DNA from 2 places in the Providencia xihuensis genome. Region 2 is predicted to be linked to the other one. Evidence: predicted binding sites of a transcription regulator. Region 2 holds the regulator's gene; the other holds the start of a gene.
What was found. The regulator ArgR, encoded in region 2, controls arginine synthesis, uptake and breakdown. The targets are predictions, from matches to a motif close to ANTGAATAAAAATACANT.
Positions count from the first base shown of each region.

Region 1: the regulator ArgR is predicted to act here: its motif matches at 2,968-2,985, upstream of argA (amino-acid N-acetyltransferase).

Region 1 covers NZ_CP169565.1:3,506,650-3,513,513, forward strand. Annotated here, with positions in the region: gene mltA (murein transglycosylase A) at 1-840, opposite strand, end outside; tRNA gene ACE2AL_RS15825 (tRNA-Met) at 1,104-1,180, shown strand; tRNA gene ACE2AL_RS15830 (tRNA-Met) at 1,238-1,314, shown strand; tRNA gene ACE2AL_RS15835 (tRNA-Met) at 1,334-1,410, shown strand; gene amiC (N-acetylmuramoyl-L-alanine amidase AmiC) at 1,523-2,773, opposite strand; gene argA (amino-acid N-acetyltransferase) at 3,020-4,363, shown strand; gene ACE2AL_RS15850 (hypothetical protein) at 4,473-5,042, opposite strand; gene recD (exodeoxyribonuclease V subunit alpha) at 5,113-6,864, opposite strand, start outside.
Region 2 covers NZ_CP169565.1:4,132,743-4,139,606, reverse strand. Annotated here, with positions in the region: gene mpl (UDP-N-acetylmuramate:L-alanyl-gamma-D-glutamyl-meso-diaminopimelate ligase) at 1-1,343, shown strand, start outside; gene ACE2AL_RS18790 (DUF6122 family protein) at 1,385-1,807, opposite strand; gene argR (transcriptional regulator ArgR) at 1,893-2,363, opposite strand; gene mdh (malate dehydrogenase) at 2,859-3,797, shown strand; gene ACE2AL_RS18775 (LysR family transcriptional regulator) at 3,875-4,849, opposite strand; gene ACE2AL_RS18770 (amino acid permease) at 5,022-6,308, shown strand; gene metC (cystathionine beta-lyase) at 6,334-6,864, shown strand, end outside.

The DNA of each region.
Region 1 (6,864 bases), 630 kb from region 2:
TGCTATCAACGGAACTGCGCTAGCGCCTCTTACTGGTACAAAAGATTGCGGTTTGAAGAAAACAAACGATGCATTTTCCTCCAATAATTGACGAACTTCTTGCTCACTATGGCTATTTGTCCAATCGTGGATAGCTTGTAAAGACATTTGGCTTAATGGCACTTCGCCACGGTCAACAAGAACTTTACCGATACTTTTATACGCGTGGCCATTTTTCCCTGCATACCCAAAGAAATTCAGCGGGCTACCATCACCAAAATCGACATAGCCACTCCCTTGAACTTCCATCATAAAATTATCTACAGCGGAATTACTGTAAGCCAAAATGAGGTTATTACTCAACGCGCCATTATAGATAGCTGCTCGGCTAGGTAACCGCGATTTCCCTTTTGGGGGCATTCCATATAATGGATGGCGAAATTCCCCTTGTGGTGAACGTCTTGCTTCAATAACAGGTGTGTAATACCCCGTAAATTGAACGTTCCCGTAATTATCAGCCCCTTCCATTTGGAAGGCCGATAAATTGAAGCTGGCGAGCTGTGCGGGGTTTCCACCTGCCATTAACCAATTTTCAATCGCATGATAAGTGTCACGGTTATTTTGGAATAAACGCGGAGATGCATTTTTAATTTCAACGATCTGCTGATTAAAGTCAGGTGCATTTATTGGTTTGCCTTGAACATTTACCTGATTAACTTTCTGTAAGTCTTCAACAAGACGACCATCTTTGTATTGTTGGCCTTTATCCGTTGGGTGAGTTTGGCATCCTGCCAACAATGAAAAAAAGACACCTGTGACTATCCACTTATTTACTATTGACCATTTTTTCACCGATAGCATATTAATTACCTTCATTAATTCTAAGTTCATGCTCCACCATCCAAATACAACCCACAATCCAATATGCAACGCACAATAGCAAACCCAAAATGGGAATGAAACGAGTAAACATATTTAGTTAAATTATTTTTCTTTGCCACCCCCGCAAAGTTCAAAAAATAAACATAACGTGCGTATTTTGTTCTGTAGAATGCTAAAAATGAAAAAAAAACACGAAAAAACTTGCATCAGATCTCATCCCGAGTATAGTGCCCGCTATCGGACGCGGGGTGGAGCAGCATGGTAGCTCGTCGGGCTCATAACCCGAAGGTCGTTGGTTCAAATCCAGCCCCCGCAACCAATACTGATTTAATCAGTAAAGTAGTAAAAAAAATCAAAACGTTGTAAAGAATTCAGTCGCGGGATGGAGCAGCTTGGTAGCTCGTCGGGCTCATAACCCGAAGGTCGTTGGTTCAAATCCAGCTCCCGCAACCAATTTTTTTACTTCTTCAGTCGCGGGGTGGAGCAGCTTGGTAGCTCGTCGGGCTCATAACCCGAAGGTCGTTGGTTCAAATCCAGCCCCCGCAACCATTTCTTCCCCTAGCACCACACTCTCAAAAATATTAATCACCACCTTTATTTTTACAAATAAAAAAGGCGACTAGCTTTTGCTTATCACCTGTTTATTTACCGTTCGTTATGGTTAGTTGCGGATCGCTAACTCACCACCATTGCGGAAGTAAGCTTTTACCCCTTCAAAGATAGACTCTGCCATTTGTTGTTGGAACTTGGCCGTTTTCAGCTTACGCTCTTCTTCCAAGTTACTGATAAACGCGGTTTCAACTAATATTGATGGAATTTCAGGTGCTTTGAGTACCGCAAATCCAGCTTGATCAACCTTATTTTTGTGTAATCGGTTGACTTTCCCCATACGTTTGAGTACTTCATCACCAAATTTCAAACTATCATTAATCGTTGCTGTCTGGACTAAATCCAACATTGTGTGGTCAAGATACACATCACCACTCTTACTTACACCACCAATTAAATCGGCCTCATTCTGAGTTTGAGCAAGGTAGCGAGCCGTATTACTGGTAGCTCCTTTAGTCGATAATGCAAAAACCGATGAGCCATGTGCTGAACGATTAGTAAATGCATCTGCGTGAATTGAAACAAATAAATCAGCCTGCATCTTACGTGCTTTTGCAACACGCACTTTAAGAGGAATAAACACATCCTCATTACGTGTCATGTAAGCACGCATTTTAGGATCTTTATCAATCAACGATTTTAAGCGCCGTGCAATCTGCAAGACAACATCTTTTTCACGTGTTTTATATTTCCCTATCGCACCAGGGTCTTCCCCACCGTGCCCAGGGTCAATCATAATAATAATTGGGCGATCCGTCCCTGCTTTACCTGGTTTTTTAGCTTGCGCAGGCATACTTTCTTCGAGGTCACCTTTATTGTAGTCCTCGAGTAATGCTAATAATGGATCATCGCTAGTATCCACACCTTTGCCTGGATAGAAATCAAGGACTAAGCGGTGTTTAAACTCCCCCACAGGCGACATGGTAAAGAATTGTGGGGTCACTTTATTTTTCACTTCAAAAACAAGGCGTACGGTTTTAGGATCAAATTGCCCCACTCTGACTAATTTGAGGTAAGGGTCACGTGTTTGAATTTGAGTTCCCATCTGCTTAAGTACGTTATTTAACTGTACGCCCTCAAGGTCAACAACAATCCGCTCTGGGTTATTCAGCACAAACTGGCGGTACTTTAGCGGAACGCTTGATTCAAGCGTTACACGAGTGTAACTCGATGCAGGCCAAATACGCACAGCAATCACGCTGCTATTAGCAGAAAAACCGAATGGGCTAACGCTCAGTAACATAACTGCGGCGGCGCCTTGAATAAAACGACGCTTAGATGGGCTGTGATCTTGCTGACTCATCAATAATTCCGAACCTAGAACTGAAAAATAAATTGATATTAGACTATATGCCAATTAATCGGCCAGAAATAAGCACTCTAACTAATCATGTGCTCTCTGTCATTAATAATACACATTTATATTTAAAGATATGTAACTCTTAAAAATATATTTGTTATTTTTTATACCATCTTTTACTTGATATTTTTCGCCAAAAAGAATAAAAATACATTATTAACGAATAAAAATTCATTAAAGAGGGTTGTTATGAAAGAGCGCAGCACCGAGTTGGTTGATGAGTTTCGCCATTCGGTACCTTATATAAACGCCCACCGCGGCAAAAATTTTATCATTATGCTTGGTGGTGAAGCGATTGCGCATGAAAATTTCCCAAGTATTGTCAATGACATAGGATTATTACATAGTTTAGGGATCCGAATTATTGTGGTCTATGGTGCTCGTCCTCAGATTGAGGATATTCTAGCAGAACACAAATATGATGCGGTTTACCACAAACATACCCGTGTGACTGATTCGAATACACTTGAATATGTTAAGCAAGCATCTGGTGCATTACAGCTTGATATTACCGCTCGCTTATCAATGAGTCTAAGTAATACACCATTACAAGGTGCCCATATTAATGTGGTCAGTGGTAATTTTGTCATTGCACAGCCACTTGGTATCGATGATGGTGTTGATTACTGCCACAGTGGGAGAATTCGCCGCATCAATGAAGAAGCCATTAATAATCAATTAGATAATGGTTCTATTGTTTTAATTGGCCCTGTTGCGGTTTCCGTTACTGGGGAAAGTTTTAATCTGACCTCAGAAGAAATTGCGACTCAACTCGCTGTAAAAATGAAGGCCGAAAAACTGATCGGGTTCTGTTCTTCTCAAGGTGTCGCAGATAAAGAGGGTAATATCTTATCTGAATTATTCCCAAATGAAGCAGAAAATAGAATTCAAGAACTTGAATCTGAAGGGGATTACTACTCTGGAACTGTACGTTTCTTGCGTGGCGCAGCAAAAGCTTGCCGCCGTGGGGTACGTCGTAGCCACCTATTAAGCTATCAAGAAAATGGCTCGCTTATTCAAGAATTATTCTCTCGTGACGGTATTGGTACTCAAATCGTAATGGAAAGTGCTGAACAAATTCGCCGTGCAAATATCAATGATATTGGGGGTATTTTAGAACTAATTCGCCCTTTAGAGCAGCAAGGAATACTTGTTCGTCGCTCACGGGAACAACTTGAAATGGAAATCGATAAATTCACGATTATTGAACGAGACAATTTAGTGATAGCTTGCGCTGCTCTTTACCCATACCCAGAGGAAAAACTAGGGGAAATGGCTTGCGTTGCTGTTCACCCTGATTACCGTAGTTCTGCTCGAGGAGAGGAGCTACTTCACCGCGTTGCAGTACAGGCGAAACAATTAGGCTTAGATAAACTATTTGTATTAACGACTCGTAGTATCCATTGGTTTCAAGAGCGTGGTTTTACCCCTGCTGAAATTGAGATGCTGCCACTGAAAAAGCAAGCTTTATATAATTACCAGCGCCGTTCTAAAATTTTGATCTTGGAGCTAAAGAGCCAATCTGATAAGTAACCTTCCCTATTTGCAATAAAATAAGTGTTGGTTAGTGCAGTTAATACCCCAAATTATGCATGGATGTCTAATTTGGGGGCATATAATTAACTCGTTAATATCGACTTAATTAAGCAATCTGTACAATTCTTGCTTTTTCACAAAGTGGATTGGCCTCTAAATGTGGCTTTATTGCCGCTTCCATTTCAGCAAAAGAGCTACCATAGAAGTAGAATGCGGTTTCTGTTGGGCCATCCCACACACCGTGAATACTGCCGATGTCTTCAACAGCTTCATCTAATACATCAAAAACGTCGTTAATGTCCCCATTTTCATAAACTTCATCAGCAAGCTCTGTACCATTAAAATAAACGGCTAAACCTTCGTGCTCACCAAAGTCGATACGAACATCTTCACCATGAATAAATAAACGAGACCCTTTTGGCGCTAGCATTGAGGTAAATAGCTGGATTATCATGCTAATATTTTCATCACTTGCGTCAGCGATGGCCAATTCAATATCACATTCCTGTGCTTCGCCATTATCACCTAATAGTGTGCCGCCACCTGTGACATGAATATCTTTACCCAGACTTTTCATGACTTCATCAAATGCATCTTCTAAATCTGCACGCCTAACAGGTTCTAATCTCGCATTTAACGTAATGGTTACTGCGGTCATCTCTTGCTGGTTATCCATATCATTACCTTTAAATCATTATTATTAACAAGTTAAGTAGTTTTATTACCTATACTATCACTTGTCATGGTTACACTAACTGTCTCGTTAGCCCACTACGGCGTTTTGTTGGTGTTTCGATTGCCCGACGTAATATCTTCGGGTTGCTATAAAGGGAAAGTTCTTTTTTTGCTCGGGTGATTGCGGTGTATACCAATTCCCGAGTAATAACGGGTGAATATAATTGGGGTAAAACGAATGCGGTATGAGTAAATTCCGAACCTTGTGATTTATGAACCGTCATCACATAAGCGGTTTCATGTGAAGGAAGTCGATTTGGCTGAACTCCGCGAATACTCCCATCAGGAAACTGAAAATAAGCTCTAAGTGCGCCTTCTTCATCAGGTAAAATAATGCCAATATCGCCATTAAAAAGCCCTAATGGGCTATCATTACGGCTGATCATTATAGGCCGACCTGCATAATGTTTATTCAAATGATTATAAGGCCGATTGATTAGCCCTTGACGATGAAGTAGCTTTTCTAGTTTATCGTTTAGCCCAACGACACCAAAAGGCCCTTCTCTTAGCGCGGTTAACAACCGATATTGATTAAACTTAGATAAAATTTCTTCAGGCGTTTTATTTGCTTTCACCGCAAGTAAGTAATCTTCATAGCAAGCTGAAGCATCAAATAAAATTTTCACATAATCATCTGCGGTTTCTTGTACATAATTATGCACATCCACTAACCCTTGGTTTAACAGCTTTTGAGCCCGAGTGGAATTGCCGTCGTTAACAGCAAAAGCAAGTTGCCCAATACCTGATTGCGCTGAAAAACGATAACTTTTGCGTAATAAGCACAAACTATCACGAATAACAGGGCCTTCAACCGACGAGTATTCACCTAATGAATAACCTGTAATTTCTGCCAATTGCTTCGCTCTTTCAGGACTATAGCCAATATCTGCAAACTGGCAAATATCTCCGAGTACCGCCCCTGCTTCTACTGATGCAAGCTGGTCTTTATCCCCTAGAAATATCAATTTTGCCTGTTCGGGTAGCGCCTCAATCAATTTTGCCATCATCGGTAAATCAACCATCGACGCTTCATCGATAATTAAGACATCCAATGACAATAAATTATTGCGATTAAAGCGAAATTGTTGACTTTCTGGTTGAGCCCCTAATAATCGATGCAACGTCTTTGCTTGACTTGGCAAAATCTCACGCTCTTTTTCGGTCAGTGGCATGCCTTTCATCGCATTACCAAGGGATTCCGTTAACCTTGCTGCGGCTTTCCCTGTTGGAGCCGCCAGCTCAATCTTTAACTGATTCTCTTTTTGCATTTCCAGCTTAATTAAAGCAGCCAGTATACAGGCAACTGTCGTGGTTTTTCCCGTACCTGGCCCCCCTGAAATAATGGAAACCTGACTGGTTACAGCAACTGCTGCTGCAATTTTTTGCCAATCAATACTTTCTGAAATAGGAAAGAGAGTATCTAACACGGATTGAATTTGTTGATTCTGACTATTTTTCACTGACCTGTTAGAGAAAAAATGAGCAACACACTGCTCATACTGCCACATACGTTGAAAATATAAATAATCCCCCGAAAGCAATAACGGGGAGAGGCTATTTTCTGATGTTAAAGAGACCGCATGTGCATTTTGCACAGCTTGATAAAGTGTTTTTTTGTCAGGCTGCCCCATTCTTTGCCAAAAATCATTTGCAAGCTCTTGATGACGCCCTGAAAATAGGTTATCCAATGTCACGTCAGATAATGCTAAACACACATGTCCTGTCATGGTTTCCGCACTCAAAAGCGCAGCAACAACCAATAA
Region 2 (6,864 bases):
GAAGTTTAGCAATATTGGCGCGATCTTTAGGCCATAAAGTGACGGGATCAGATGCAAATGTTTATCCACCAATGAGCACATTGCTTGAAAATCAAGGCATTGAGCTTATTCAAGGTTATGACCCTGCTCAGCTCGAACCGATCCCAGATATGGTGGTGATTGGCAATGCCATGACGCGTGGTAACCCGTGTGTTGAAGCTGTATTAGAACGAGGTTTACCTTATACTTCAGGCCCTCAATGGTTACATGACCACGTATTACCTGAGCGTTGGGTACTTGCTGTGGCGGGAACACATGGTAAAACCACGACAGCAGGAATGTTAGCGTGGATCTTAGAAGACTGCGGTTATAAGCCAGGCTTCTTAATTGGTGGTGTGCCAGGCAATTTTGATGTGTCCGCTAAACTTGGCGAAAGCCCATTTTTTGTGATTGAAGCCGATGAGTATGATTGTGCATTCTTCGATAAACGCTCAAAATTTGTGCATTACAGTCCAAAAACCTTGGTTTTGAATAACCTTGAGTTCGACCATGCGGATATTTTCGAAAATCTCGAAGCAATTCAAAAACAATTTCATCACCTTGTTCGTATCGTCCCTGCCAGTGGAAAAATCTTTACCCCAGACAATGACAATCATTTAAAACAAGTGATTGGCATGGGGTGTTGGAGTGAGCAAGAGCTGGTGGGCGGTGAACATGGCGAATGGCAAGGGGTGAAGCTAAACCACGATGGTAGCCACTTTGAAGTGTATTTTCAGCAAGAAAAAGTGGGCGAAGTCTCTTGGTCACAAGTGGGTAACCACAATATCCAAAATGGTTTGATGGCGATTGCAGCTGCTCACCATGTTGGTGTACCTGCTAAAGAGGCTTGTATTGCATTGGGTAAATTTATCAATGCACGTCGTCGCCTTGAATTGCGTGGTGTGGAAAATGGTGTCAGCGTTTATGATGATTTTGCGCATCACCCAACCGCAATTTTGGCAACACTCGAAGCGTTGCGTAGCAAAGTGGGTGGGACTTCACGAATTATTGCTGTGTTAGAGCCCCGTTCAAATACCATGAAAATGGGGGTGAATAAAAATGACATTGCGCCTGCTTTAGGCCGTGCAGATGAAGTCTTTTTATTCCAACCAACCAATATTCCGTGGATGGTCACTGACATCGCTGAAAAGTGCGTTCAGCCCGCTCGCTGGAGCGCGGATATTGACACACTGACGAACATGGTGATTGAAGCTGCACAGCCTGGTGACCATATACTTGTCATGAGCAATGGTGGCTTTGAGGGCATCCATGGGAAATTGCTAGCGGGTTTGAAAGCGAAAGCGGAAACTGAAGTAGATGAGTAATTAAGCCTACTGATAATAGTCTAGATAGACCCCAGTGTTCATTAAGATTGCTGGGGTTTTTTAATGTCTGATGTATCGAATGGGCATTGGTCTATCACCCAGCTTAATGTTACTGGGTTATTCATTTCTTTTTTTAGGCTGCCCATATAGCAATCGAGTGAATCGGTAAAAAGATGGAATAAGCACCCGACAGCTACAGCTTTAAGCTTCCAGGATGGCATAAACAGTAAAATGACATAGGCAATCGCGGCCCAAAGGGAATGAAGGGGATGGAAGCCAATGCCACAGCGATCAGGGTCAAAAATAGGGTCTGCTAATAAGTGGTCTAAATCGATAGCCATTGTTGCAATCATAATCAATGCGGCTAACTTCCAATTTTTTCGCCAAAATAGATAGGCGAACAAAATTGGCATCAAAAAATGAAAGCCGTAATGCACAATATTGCGAAAAATTTCGAATAGCACGGTAAAGCCCCTAATCTTTGGCTTAAATAAAAAAGGGAAAGTCGATACTTTCCCCCTTAGTTTGGCATCAAACGATTGATGTCAATTAGAGCTCTTGCTCGAACAACGCTAAAATCGCTTCGTATAGCTCTTTCGTCGTGAAGTTATTCGCTGGTGTAGAGAAAATCGTATCATCCCCTGCAATACTCCCTAAAATACCTTCGGCTTTACCTAATGAGTCTAGTAAGCGAGCAATTAATTGAGCTGCGCCTGGGCTAGTTCTAATTACCACAACTGATGGGTTGTAATCGATATCCAAAACGAGGTTTTTCAATGGACTGGTGGCGGTTGGCACACCAGGCTCACTTGGCAAGCAATACACCATTTCCATTTTCGCATTACGAGTGCGAACAGCGCCAAACTTGGTGAGCATTCTGGAAATTTTAGATTGATTAATGTTTTCGTAGCCTTCTTCCTGCAAAGCCGTGACAATTTCAGCCTGAGAGCTAAATTTTTCTTCTTTGAGTAGGGCTTTAAAAGCCTTAACTAAGTCTTCTTGTTTAGACGGAGTACGCATAATTAACCCATTCATCGGCATTAAACTAAGTTGTATTATCCGTAAAAGTGCATTTTTATGCAACAAAATTGCGTTATGATGATTTAATAATCAATGATAATGGAATCTTTTAGGTTTTATGTTGTTTTATTTGCAGCGCTAAAAGTCAATTTATCTTAAATTGTTAGTGTGGAAAATTAGCATAATATATCAATGAATTTAGCTTATTAAAGTTGTAAGTTTATTGTTAATAAAAGGGTTTGTGCTTGAATAATGAACAGTAAAAACAACTTATTGTGCGAAAAGCAATAGAGAGAAAAACTATTTGTTAAAAAAGTGCCCGTTATCTCATTAACAGATAAGGAATTTGTTTAGAATAGGGGGAATTAGTCAACAAATTCTCTAGCGTTAAACTCTCTCTCTATCTGTTAAGAAATTGTTTTTTATACGTAATGCGTTTAGTGCATAACCAAATAAAGTCATATTTTTTTAAAGTACAAATTAAGGAGTTTCAGAATGAAAGTTGCAGTCCTAGGTGCAGCAGGTGGTATCGGTCAGGCTCTCGCCCTTCTTCTCAAAAATCAGCTTCCAGCTGGTTCAGAACTCTCCCTCTACGACATCGCACCCGTTACTCCAGGTGTTGCTGCTGACTTAAGCCACATCCCAACAGACGTTAAAGTGGCTGGTTTTGCTGGTGAAGATGCGAAACCTGCACTGAAAGGTGCGGATATTGTTCTTATCTCTGCGGGTGTTGCACGTAAACCTGGCATGGACCGTTCAGACCTGTTTAACATTAACGCAGGCATCGTTCGTAACCTTGTTCAACAAATCGCAGAAACTTGCCCGAAAGCATTAATTGGTATTATCACTAACCCAGTGAACACAACTGTTGCAATCGCTGCCGAAGTTCTGAAAAAAGCAGGTGTATACGACAAAAACCGTTTATTCGGTGTGACAACATTAGATATCATCCGTTCTAATACTTTTGTTGCGGAATTAAAAGGCAAAAACGTCAACGATATCGAAGTTCCAGTTATCGGTGGTCACTCCGGCGTGACGATCCTGCCTCTGTTATCACAAATTGAAGGTGTAAGCTTCTCTGATGACGAAATCGCAGCATTAACTAAACGTATCCAAAATGCAGGTACTGAAGTAGTTGAAGCAAAAGCCGGTGGCGGATCAGCGACACTGTCTATGGGACAAGCAGCAGCACGTTTAGGTTTATCTTTAATTCGTGGTCTGCAAGGTGAAAGCAACGTGGTTGAGTGTGTTTACACTGAAGGTGAAGGCCAACATGCACGTTTCTTCGCACAACCTGTTGTTTTAGGTAAAAACGGTATCGAAAAACACCTGCCAATTGGCAAATTAAGCGCATTTGAAGAAAAAGCGCTGAAAGACATGTTAGATGTCCTGAAAGCGGATATCGAATTAGGTGAAAAATTCATTAATGGCTAATGCTAATTAATTTTTCCTAATCGAAAAGGTTGAGTTTCTTTTTATAGAACTCAACCTTTTTAATTTCTATGAGACGACTACGAGGCATGCTGTCGCATCCAATGATCCCAGTGTGGATCTGACGGTATTTTTTCCACTAAAAAATCAATAAATGTTCTGATTTTCGGTGAGTGTGTATGAGCTGGGTGATATAACGCATACAGTGCAAATGGTGTCGATTTGGGGTCATAATCCAGCAAGACAGGGATCAGCTCGCCATTTTCAATATAATTGCCTAACATATATGTGGGTAAGCAAACAATGCCCTGGTGGCAACGTGCAGCTTCTAATAAACCTAAGCTACTATTCACCTCAATCATATTATTAATTTCCAAAGGATAAGCGCTACCATCTTTATCCGTCATTCGCCATGTGTCAGGAATATTCGGGTTAATTAAGCAATTATGTAATGCAATATCGGCGGGGGACTGAGGAATACCATAACGCTCAAAATACGTCCGACTACCACAATATACCCAGTTAATGTTGCAAATTTTTCGCAGCGCAAAATTCTCAGGCGGGTGACTAGTAATACGTAATGCAATATCAAAATCCACTTCATTTAAATTAATTAGCTCATCATTAAGGTCAACGGATAAACTGACTTTGGGATTCGTTTCGCGGTATTCACTGTAGATTTGCATTAAATGGCAGACACCAAATGCAATGGAACAGGTGATCTTTAATTGCCCTTGAGCATGTTGGTAGAAACTTGCGGTATTGATCAGAGAGTCATCAAGATCAGCCAATAAGTTTTGCGATCTCTGCAATAAATAGCGCCCGGCATCGGTCAAAATAAAATTTCGGGTTGTTCGTTTTAGCAAGACTACACCCAATTGATCTTCTAGCTGCTGTAGCCCTCGGCTGACGGATGACGGCGTTACATTCAGCTTCTTCGCCGCTAGGCTAAAGCTATTACATTCGACGATTTTGATAAATAACTCTAAATGTCGAAAAATCGCGTAGCTGTCAATTTTTGCTTTGAACGCAAAAGTGTTTTTATTTATTAGCATTGTCCCGCCCTATCAAACCCATTTATTCCAGCATACTATAATTGTGAATTTATCGCAGTTTGCTCGAGCCACACCAGTATTAAAAAACGGCGATAATGAAAAATTAACGCCTACAAATAATGTTGTTCCTAACTTTTTTAATAATTAAATCTATAACGTTGAGGAATAGACTATGTCTAATAGTATTCAGGCAAGTGCAGGTAATCCTATTGATACCAAAAAGATCCCTTTTACAAAATATGATGTAGGTTGGGTGATTTTATGTATCGGGATGGCGATTGGCTCAGGAATTGTATTTATGCCTGTGCAAATTGGTATTAAAGGCATCTGGGTGTTTATTGCCGCAACCATGCTTTCTTATCCAGCCATTTATTGGTTACAAAACTTATATCTTAGAACGCTATCTGAATCTGAAGAATGCAATGATTATGCGAGTGTTATTACGCAATACTTGGGTAAAAATTGGGGGATAGCATTAGGGATAGCTTACTTTTTAATGCTATTGCACGGTATGTTTTCTTATTCATTAGCCGTGACCTTCGACAGCGCCTCGTATATTAAAACCTTTGGATTAACCGAAGGGTTATTATCTGACTCTATCTGGTATGGGTTGATTATTATTTCCGTATTGGTCGCGATAGCGGCGCAAGGAGAGAGGCTACTGTTTAAAGTGTCAGGCCCAATGGTTATTGTGAAATTTGGGATTATTGTGCTGCTTGGTGTTGTCATGGTGCCATATTGGAACTTTGCGAATATCACTGCCTTTCCTGATTTTCTCCCATTTATGCGAGATGTTTTCTTAACATTACCATTTACGTTGTTTTCTATTTTATTTGTGCAAATTTTGAGCCCAATGAATATTGCTTATCGTAAGTTAGAAAGCGATAAACGCATTGCGACTTACCGTGCAATACGGGCTAACCGCGTTGCCTATATTATTTTAGCCGTCGCCGTATTATTCTTTGCATTTTCGTTTACCTTTTCAATTAGCCATGAACAAGCGGTATCCGCTTTCGAGCAAAATATTTCTGCATTAGCGATTGCTGCGCAGGTGATACCAGGTGCTGTGGTGAAAGTGATGACGGCATTATTGAATATTTTTGCAATCTTAACGGCATTCTTAGGGATTTACTTGGGCTTCCAAGAAGCGATAAAAGGCATTGTGGTGAATATTCTCACTCGATTCATGCCTGAAGAGCGCATTAACCAAACGGTACTGCACTATGGCGTATGCTTAGGCGTGATTATCGCACTGTGGTTCTGGGTTTCAACACGATTCTCAATCCTGTTTTTTATGCAGTTAGGTGGTCCATTGTTTGGTATCGTTTCTTGTTTGATCCCATGTTATCTGGTTTACAAAGTCCCAGCACTGCACAAATTTAAAGGCCCAACAGTGTGGTTTATCATTTTCTTTGGTGTGCTGTTGTGTCTGTCACCATTCTTTAAGTTTTTCGAATAAATAATGATGTTGATGAGAGGATCTCATGAAGAAAAAAGCAGTTTCTGAGTTTCATGTTGATACACAAGTGACCCAGCTTGGAAGAGACCCTGCGAAGCAATCAGGGTTCGTGAATGCCCCAGTTTATCGTGGTTCGACGGTGGTGTTCCCAACGGTTGATGCCTTAATCAACGATAGAGCCGAATTTAACTACGGTACAGCGGGCACGCCAACCATTAAGCAACTTGAACAGGCGTGGTCTGTTCTCGCAGGGGCAGAGGGGACGGTGTTGTCACCGTCAGGATTAGGAGCAATAGTCCTAGCCTTGTTAACGACACTGAAATCGGGTGATCACCTACTGATGCCAGACAGTGTTTATCGGCCAACCCGTAAGTTTTGCCACGGGTTATTGGATAAAATGGGGATTGAGACCACTTATTACGATCCGATGATCGGTACAGAGATTGAAACACTTGTGCAGCCAAATACCAGCACCATTTTTTTAGAGTCTCCAGGTTCTCAAAGTTTTGAAATTCAAGATGTTCCTGCGATTGTTGATGTTGCGAAACGGCATAAT